2 regions of the Streptomyces sp. NPDC102462 genome follow, and region 1 is predicted to be linked to the other one. Evidence: riboswitches for the same ligand, from Rfam matches in the RefSeq annotation. Region 1 holds a riboswitch; the other holds the start of a gene.

Evidence for each region. Region 1 has a riboswitch for S-adenosylmethionine ahead of ACIRFL_RS19515 (amino acid ABC transporter permease). Riboswitches for the same ligand answer to the same signal wherever they lie in the genome.
Region 2: linked by a shared signal. The riboswitch ahead of ACIRFL_RS05930 (ABC transporter substrate-binding protein) and the one ahead of ACIRFL_RS19515 (amino acid ABC transporter permease) in region 1 are both predicted to bind S-adenosylmethionine.

Annotation. Positions count from the first base shown of each region.
Region 1 is NZ_JBIWKB010000020.1:140,524-144,994, forward strand. It holds gene ACIRFL_RS19495 (alpha/beta fold hydrolase) at 1-126, shown strand, start outside; gene ACIRFL_RS19500 (hypothetical protein) at 190-1,026, opposite strand; gene ACIRFL_RS19505 (putative leader peptide) at 1,238-1,357, shown strand; gene ACIRFL_RS19510 (glutathione S-transferase C-terminal domain-containing protein) at 1,453-2,343, shown strand; SAM riboswitch class IV at 2,420-2,529, shown strand; gene ACIRFL_RS19515 (amino acid ABC transporter permease) at 2,922-3,902, shown strand; gene ACIRFL_RS19520 (amino acid ABC transporter ATP-binding protein) at 3,899-4,471, shown strand, end outside.
Region 2 is NZ_JBIWKB010000004.1:214,734-219,204, forward strand. It holds gene ACIRFL_RS05925 (ABC transporter permease) at 1-719, opposite strand, end outside; gene ACIRFL_RS05930 (ABC transporter substrate-binding protein) at 724-2,343, opposite strand; SAM riboswitch class IV at 2,707-2,820, opposite strand; gene ACIRFL_RS05935 (MFS transporter) at 3,173-4,471, shown strand, end outside.

The DNA of each region.
Region 1 (4,471 bases):
TTCCGCGCCGATCCGCACCGTTTTCTGGCGGTACTGGAGGACTTCATCGCCACGACGCAGCCGGTCAGCCGCAGCCCGGAGGAATGGCGGGAGCGGCTGCGCTCCGAGGGGCGCCGGGCGCATTGACCACGAGCGTGCGGCGAGCCGGTCCCGCCCGACGGGCCCCACGCACCCGCGCGCAGCGCGCCGTCAGTCGAACTCGCTGGGGTGGGGCGCCGGGGTCTTTCCGGCGAGGACGTCCTTCAGCCGCTGCGCACCCGCCCGCACGGCCGCCTCGGTGCTGGTGCGATCGGCGCCCGAGAGGCCGCCGTTGATGACGGTGGCCCCGGAGGCGACCACCCGGAGCGCGGCGACGTCCGTGGTGAGGGTGACCGGCTGCCCGTTGGCGGTGCCCTTCACCGTCACGGTGACCCCCGCCCGGTCGTCGCCGGCGGGGGGCAGCGTGGCCGACACCACCTGGACGGTCCGCTTGCCGCCGTCGGAGCCGGTCACGGTGAACTGGCCGCACTTGCGCGGCAGGCTCCGGAACCAGTCCAGGGACTTCTTCACCGAAGCCTCGCCGTAGTCGCCGACCTGGTACAGCAGCCGGGCCCGCGGATCGGTGAACCCGGTGAGCGCCGAGGCGCCGGGCGCACGGCCCAGCAGGCTGTCGGAGTACAGGCCGTCAAGGAGCCGCTGGCAGTCGGCCGCGGCGGCCTTGCCCTTGAGGAACGCGGCGACGTCGACCTTGCCCATCAGCAGTCTGTCCCGCCAGGAGGCGGCGTCGTTCGCCTGCGTCCAGTCGTCCTCGAGGTCGGCCGCGGTGATCAGCGCGGCCTTCGCGCCCGCCCTCGTGAGCGCGGGGGTGGCGGACGGGCTCGGGGACCGGCCGGGATCGGCCGCGGCCTGCGGGGAGCGCTCGGCGGCGGGGGAGGCGGGCGCCGTGTCCAAGGCCCCGTCGGCGTCCGAGCAGGCGCCCGTGGCCAGCAGTGATCCGGCGGCCAGGGCCGAGGCGAGGACACGCGCGTGACGGTACGGACGGTTCATCGGGGCTGCCTCCTCGCGACGCGGTACGTCCCTCCACGCCACCACCGGGCGGCCCGGCCGACCAGCGTGACCGGACCGTTCGGGTGAACCGGCGGGACAGGACCGTGTGCCGCGCGGCGGGCGGTGTCCCAGGGGTGGACGCCCCCTTGACGTGCCCGCGGGCGCGGATCGACACTCCAGAAGGGAATCCTAGTGAAAAGGTAGGGAAACGATGAGGCGCCGTGGGACGAGCACCGGCCGTGGCCGCCGAGCGCCGTCGCTGCCCCTGCTGACCTCCCGCCGGCACATCGACCTGCTGCGGGTCTGCAGCGCGATCAGCCTCCCGGGCTGACCGTCCCGCGCTCCCGGCCGACCGGGGCCCCTCGCACCCACCGACCGACGACGCTTCGGCCGCGCACAGCCGCGCGCCCACACCCGGGGAGACGCATGTCCACGTTCCGCACGCCGCTCGCCGCCCTCCCGTCCGCCCAGCGGCCCGCCCGCTTCCGGGGCAGGATCGGCCGGGACGCGCGCAGCGGCCACTACGCCGTGCCCCGCCGCTACCGGCTCCACCTCACCACCGCCTGTCCCGACGGCCTGCGGATAGCCGTCGGCCACAGCCTCCTCGCCCTCGACGACATCTGTCCTGTCACCCTCCTCGACGCCGTCCCGGACTGTCCCGGCGGCGGCCACTCGGCGCTGCGCCCGCTCTACGAGGCGAGCGCGCACCGCTACCCGGGACCGGCGCTCGCGCCGGTGCTCAGCGACGACTGGTCGGGCCGGATCGTCAGCACCCACGCCCCCGACATCCTGCGCGACCTCGACCGCTGCTTCGGCGACGGCCGCGACCGGCTCTACCCGTGCGGCACCGAGGCCGGGATCGAGGAGATCGAGCGGCTGTGCGCGCAGGGCATCGAGGAGGCCGCGCAGCGGGCGGGCCGGGCCGGCGCGGACGCGACCGAGCGGGCCGCGGCGCTCGACGTCCTGCTCGGCACCCTGGCCGGACTGGAACGGCGGCTCACCGGACGGGAGTTCCTGATCGGCGACAAACTCACCGCAGCCGACGTCGAGTTGTGGGTCGCGCTGGTGCAACTCGACACCGTGCACCGCCATCACCTCGACGCCGCCGCCGTGCACCGCGTGGCCGCTCATCCGGCGCTGTGGGCGCACGCCCGGCGCCTGGCGGGGCGGCCCGCCTTCGGCGCGCACCTCGACCTGGACGGCATCGCCCGCCGTCATCACGCCCGCTGCGCGGGCCTGGAGGCGGCCGGCTCGGCCGTGCAGATCCTGGACTGGGCGCGGCATGCGGCCGGCGCCCTGGGACCCCGGCGCGGCTGAGCGGGCAGGGGCCGGTCCATTCAGCGGACGGGCGTTGACATACGTCGGCCCAACTGCCTTACTTACCGCTCAGCACGGTCATGAGTGTCAGCGACAAGCCCTGGCTCGCTGGCCGGCAACCCTCGCGCCGCGGTGGGGTGCCCCAGGTGACGACCGGACCGGATGACGCTTCGGTAAGCGCGAGGGCCCCGCGGGGGCCGGAAATGCGAGTGACGCGAGTGACGGACCTGTACGCAGCCGACGGGACGGCCGACGGCCGCACCCGAAGCCGCGTACATCCGTACGCGGGTCTGCTCGTCGCCGACCGGGCGGTCGACCTGCTCCGCGTGAACAGCGCACTGTGTACCGCTTCGGGCCCTGCCCGTCGCCGGGGCTGACGCCACCTCCGGCCCCCGCGTTCCCGACGCACACCGATCGAGCGGTGTGCCGCTGCCCGCCCCTCCCCGGTCCCCGTGCCCCTCCCGTGCGCCGCGCCGCACCCTGGCCCCGCCGGCTCGACGCCGGCCGGCCCAGCGCCGCCGCGGCCACACGGGTCGCTCCGCCGGCCCGGGGGTGCCCCGACCCCGCCGGAGCCCGCCATGTCCGAATCCCCGGGCGGCGCCGTGTCCCTCACCGCGCCGCCACCAGCCGACACACCGTCAAAAACCCTGTCCGCCCAGCGAGTCGTACCGCTGCGCCGCCCCGGCCGATGGATCGTCACGGCCGTCGTGCTGGTGGTCGTGGCACAGATCGCACACGGACTGGCCACCAACCCCTTCTACCAGTGGGACCGCTTCCGCTACTGGTTCCTGCGCCCCACCATCCTCGACGGCCTGCTCATCACCCTCGAAGTGACCGCGCTCAGCGCCGTGCTCGGCCTGCTCGGCGGCATCCTGCTGGCCCTCGGCCGGCTCTCCGGGAGCCCCGTGCTGCGCGCCGTCAGCTGGACGTACACCTGGCTGTTCCGGTCCGTGCCGCTCATCGTCGTACTGATCTTCCTCTACAACTTCTCGGCCCTGTACCGGACGGTGAGCCTCGGCGTCCCCTTCGGTCCCGCGTTCGTCACCTTCGACGAGTCCCGGCTGGCCACCGACATGGTGGTCGCCGTGGTCGGGCTCGGCCTCAACGAGGCGGCGTACGCCTCGGAGGTGGTCCGCGGCGGCATCCTCTCCGTCGACCAGGGCCAGCACGAGGCCGCCGCAGCGCTCGGCCTGCCGAGGCGCTACCAGTTCACCCGGATCGTGTTCCCGCAGGCCCTCAGGTCCATCACCCCGAACTACGTCAACCAGCTCATCGGCCTGATCAAGGCCACGTCCCTGGTGTTCTACGTGTCGCTGCTCGACCTGTTCGGCTCGGTGCAGACCATGGGCAGCACCTACCCCGGCGACATCGTGCCGCTGCTGCTGGTCGCCACCGTCTGGTACCTGATCCTCACCAGCGTCGTGTCCGTCGTCCAGTTCTACGTCGAGCGGTACTTCGCCCGGGGCGCCACCCGCACCCTGCCGCCGACGCCCTGGCAGCGGGCCCGCTCCGGCCTCGTCGCACTGCGCGCCCGACTGCGCCGGGAGGCCGCCGTATGACCGCAGGCCCGCCCGCCCAGCAGGCTCCCGTCGCCCTGGAGGTGCACAACGTGCACAAGTGGTACGGCGCCCATCGCGTCCTCGACGGCATCGACCTGACCGTGCGCCCCGGCGAGGTCACCGTCGTCATCGGCCCGTCCGGGTCAGGCAAGTCCACGCTGCTGCGGGTGATCAACCACCTGGAGCGGCCCGAGATCGGACACGTCAGCGTCGGCGGCGAACCGATCGGGGTCAGACGCAGCGGCAAGCGGCTGAAGGAACTGAGCGAGCGGGCGATCCTGGCCCAGCGCAGCCGGATCGGCTTCGTCTTCCAGAACTTCAACCTGTTCCCGCACCTGACCGCGCTCGACAACGTGGCCGCCGCCCCCGTGGCCACCGGGCGGCTCACCCGGCCCGCGGCCCGGGAACTCGCCCGTGACCTGCTCACCCGGGTCGGCCTCGGCGACCGGACGGACGCCTATCCGCGGCAGCTGTCCGGCGGCCAGCAGCAGCGCGTCGCGATCGCCCGCGCCCTCGCGCTGCGCCCCGGCATCATCCTGTTCGACGAGCCGACCTCGGCGCTCGACCCG
Region 2 (4,471 bases), on a different contig from region 1:
ACCACCGTGAGCGCGGGCAGTGACGCGTTGCGCAGCGCGTGCCGCAGATGGACCCGCCACCGGCCGGCGCCCTTGGCGCGTGCGGTCTCCACATAGGACTGGTCCAGCGCGGTCAGCAGGCTCTTGGCCAGCACCTGGGCGATCTGCGCGCCGGTCGGGACGGCCAGCGTCAGCGCCGGCAGGACCAGGCCCCGTACCCCGTCGTTGCCGAACGCCGGGAACCAGTGCAGCCGGAAGGAGAAGGTCTCGACCAGCAGCAGCCCCACCCAGAACGTCGGCACCGACACCCCGAGCGGTGGCAGCGACAGCAGCAGCTGCCGCAGCCACCGCTGAGCGGTGTACGTCGCCACCACCGCGAGGCCGCCGCCGAGCAGCACCGCGAGCAGCAGCGCGGCACCGGTCAACTGGAGTGTCTGCGGCAGCGCGTCGGCCAGGACGGAGGTCACCGGGCGGCCCGTGGAGACCGCGTCGCCGAAGTCCCCGCGCAGCGCCCGGCCGAGATAGTCGGCGTACTGCGCGAGCACCGGCTTGTCGAAGCCGTACTCGTGCCGCAGCGCGGCGAGTTGGGCGGGGTCGACCTGCCCCGAGTCCATCCCGGCGCCGGCCATCGCGGTGACCGGGTCGCCGGGCAGATAGTCCAGCACCAGGAACGACACCGTGTAGGCCGCCCACAGCACGCCGACGGCCTGCGCCAGCCGTTTGATCACATAGCGGCGCATGCGACTAGCCGATCCAGGTGTCGTGCAGTTGGATCCGGCTGCCCGAGTCAAAGGCGAGGTCGTGCACCTTCTTCGACACGCCCAGCTGGGTCTGGAGCTCCACCACCGGCACGTAGTACGCGTTGCGCACGAGGAGTTTCTGCGCCTCGTCCACCAGTTGCCCGCGCTGCGCGGCGTCCGTGGTCGCGGCCTGCTCGGACAGCGCCGCATCCAGTGAACTGGGCGGCAGATGGTAGACGTTGGCCAGCTGGGTGGAGAAGGAGTTGCGCAGGATGTCCGGGTCGGAGCGGGTGACGTTCCCCCACACCACGTCGAAGTCACCCGACTGGAGCGTCGTGGTGAACTGGCTGACCTGGAGCTGTTTGAGCACCACGTCGATCCCGACGGCCTTCAGCTGCTGCTGGACCAGTTCCAGGGCGGGCTGGTTGGTGGCCGCGTTGGGGAACCAGGTGATCGTCAGGCTCAGCCTCTTGCCGTCCTTGGTGCGGACACCGTCGCGGCCGGCCCGCCAACCGGCCGCGTCCAGCTCCGACTTCGCCTTGGCGGCGTCGAAGGCGAGGTCCGCGGCGAGATTCGTGTAGTCGGGCGTGGTGTGCGCCAGAACGCTGGTCGCCGGCCGGGTGCCGGTCGGGAACACGGTGTCGGCGATCTGCCGCCGGTCGACGGCGAACCGGATCGCCCGGCGCACCTTCGCGTCCTTCAGGACGGGCCGCGCGTTGTTGAGCCCCAGGCCGAACACCACGCCGGGGTTGGCCCGGCGCTGGAGGGCGACCTGGCCGCCCTTGAGCGCGGCCTCGTCGGCCTTTCCGACGCTGCTGACCGCGTCCACCTGCCCGGACTGGAGGCTGCCGGCCCTGACCCCCGCCTCGGGGACGACCTTGAACACCAGCTTGTCCAGGTACGCCTCGCCCTTCTTGGACCACAGCGAGGAGCCCCAGGCGTACCCGGTGCGCCGGTCCAGGGTGATCGACTGGTTCTGCACATACTGCTTCAGCACGAACGGCCCGGACCCGATCACGCCGTCGCTGCACTTCTGCTGTGGTGTCTTCTTGACGCTCGACGACGACTCGATGCCCAGCGAATGGGTCGACGTCGCCTGGAGGAACTGGGCGTTGGGCTCCTTGAACGTCACCTTGACGGTGAGCGGGTCCACCACGGTGGTGCTCCTGACGCCGCTGAGATAGCCCTGGGCGAGGGTTCCCAGGGCGCCGAGCTTCGGCACCGCGTCGAAGTTGTCCTTGACCACCTGCGCGGTCAGCTTGGACCCGTCGCTGAAGGTGACATTCGGCCGCAGACGGAAGGTGAACGTCGTCGCGTCGGCGTTGATGTCCCAGCTCTTCGCCAGCCACGGCACGATCTTGCCGGTCCTTGGGTTCTGGTCGGTCAGGGAGTCCACGACCTGGCGCACCGAGTAGATGGTGTCGTTGCTGCCGACCTGCTGCGGATCCACGCAGCCGGCGTCGGAACCCACCGCGAAGGTCAGGGTGCCGCCGGACCTCGCCCGGCCGTTACCGCTGCCGGACGCGTCGCCGCCCGACCCGCAGGCGGTCAGCAGGACACTGGCGGTCAGAAGGGCGGCCAGGGGAGCCCGTCGGGAGAGTCTGAAATCCGGAAATGCTGTCACGGAGGGGTTCTCCTACTCGTGTCACCAGGCACGGGGTGCTGTGCGAGGCACGGCCGCGCAGGGGCGTGCGGCCCCCGGCCGGATCGGCACCGGCGGCGGGGGAGCGCCGTACAGAAAGGGGTCAGGGGGACGACACCGGGAGCCGGTGGCGAAGGGAAGGCACGGGGGAGCCGGGGCCGGCGGCGGACGTCAGCCGGCGGCGGGCGGGCGCGTCAGGCCTGACACAGGCAGCTGGTCGAGCGCTTCAGATCGATGTGGCGTCGGCGTGCGAGCCGGGAGAACGCCGTGGCGTCGGCGGAGGAGGCAACCAGGTCACCGCTGTGCCGCATACCGGTCCTCCCCGTCTCCTGCCCCGCTCCCGGGGCCACGCGCTTGCGGGAATCGTCGGTGATTCCGCCGGGCTTTCACCTGGAGCACCCCACCGCGCGGGAGGGTTGCCGGTCAGCGAGCCAGGGCTTGACGCTGACACTCAATGCCGTTCGCGATGCTACGGAGCGCTCTCGTCCTACGTCAATGCCGTCATCCCGACGTCCTGTTCGACGCTTCGAGTACAAGGGGGCCGTCTCATGTGCCGGGACGCATGGTGGACGCTTCTGCGACCGTGTGCTTTGATCCGGCCATGGAGACCGCAGGTCAGGCACGCGCCCTGCGGCTCGACCCGTTCTGGGCGGGCCGCCGCGCCGATCAGTTCGACCAGACCTGTCGCTGACCGCTCGCCGCCCTCAGCCCGTTCTCCGCACGCGCTCGGCCGCGCCCTCATGCAGATCCGGACCGGCCTCGCCGGCCACCCTCGCGCGGACCGCGTGGCCGACCCGTCGGAAAGAGCCGCATGGCCGTCAACAGCCCCGCCCCGTCAGGGGTGTTCGCCGCGCTGCGGGTCCGTGACTACCGGATCTACTGGAGCACGGGCCTGGTGTCCAACATCGGCAGCGCCATGCAGGGCGTCGCACTGGACTGGTTCGTGCTGACCCTCACGCACAACGGGACCGCGCTCGGCTGGGTCGTGGGCCTTCAGTTCGCCCCGGTGCTGCTGTTCGGCCTGTGGGGCGGGGTGATGGCCGACCGCTACGACCGGCGGACCCTGCTGCTGTGGACGCAGGCCCTGTACGCGGTGCAGGCGCTGCTGCTGACGGTGATCGTGCTGTGCGGGCATGCTCCGCTGTGGCTGCTGTACGTCCTGTCCTTCGCGCTGGGCTGCGTGTTCACGGTGGAGAACCCGGCACGTCTGGCCTTCGTCACCGAACTGGTCGGCCGGGCGCTCATCCCGAAGGCGGCGGGCCTGAACATCCTGTCCCTGAACGCCGCACGGCTGATCGGCCCGGCGATCGCCGGTGTGCTGATCGGGGCGATCGGCACGGGATGGGTGTTCGCGCTCAACGCGGTGTCGTTCACCGTCGTCCTCGCGGGGCTGCTGGCGATCCGGCCCCGTGCGCGGCGAACCGCGGGCCCGACCCGTCCTCCGTGGACGGGTGCCGGGGCCGAGGGGCTGCGCTATGTGGCGGCCCGGCCCGAACTCGTCGGTGTGTTCACCGTCTTCGGTCTGGCCGCGACCTTCGCGGTGAACTTCCCGACCACGCTGACCCTGTTCGCCGGGCGGGTATTCGACGTCGGCTCCCGGGGACTCGGCTTCATGAACACGGCGCTGGCCGTCGGCACGGTCGCCGGAACGGTGGTCGCGACGCGCGGGGTCTCGCCCCGGGTGCGGACCGTCGTCGTCGGCGCGCTGCTGTTCGGCGGGTTCGAGGCACTGGCGGCGCTCATGCCCACGTATCCCGCCTTCCTCGTCCTGCTGCTGCCCACCGGCTTCACGCTGATGACGCTCAACACGGCCGTCAGCGCCTTCGTCCAGTCGGAGGTCAGCGACGCCATGCGCGGCAGGGTGATGTCGGTCTACACGGTGATCTCCATGGGCGGCAGCCCGGTCGGCGGCCCCGTCATCGGCTGGATCTCCCAGCACGCGGGGGTGCGTTGGGGGCTGGCCGTCGGCGCCGTGACGGCCGTCGTGTCCGCCGTCGCGGTGGCGCTGTGGCTGGCACACGGTTCGCCCGCACGACGGCCGGCCCGGGCCGCGCCGTCCCTCCGGATCACCGAACTCCCGCCCCCACAGGGCCGGTCCGCCACACCGTAC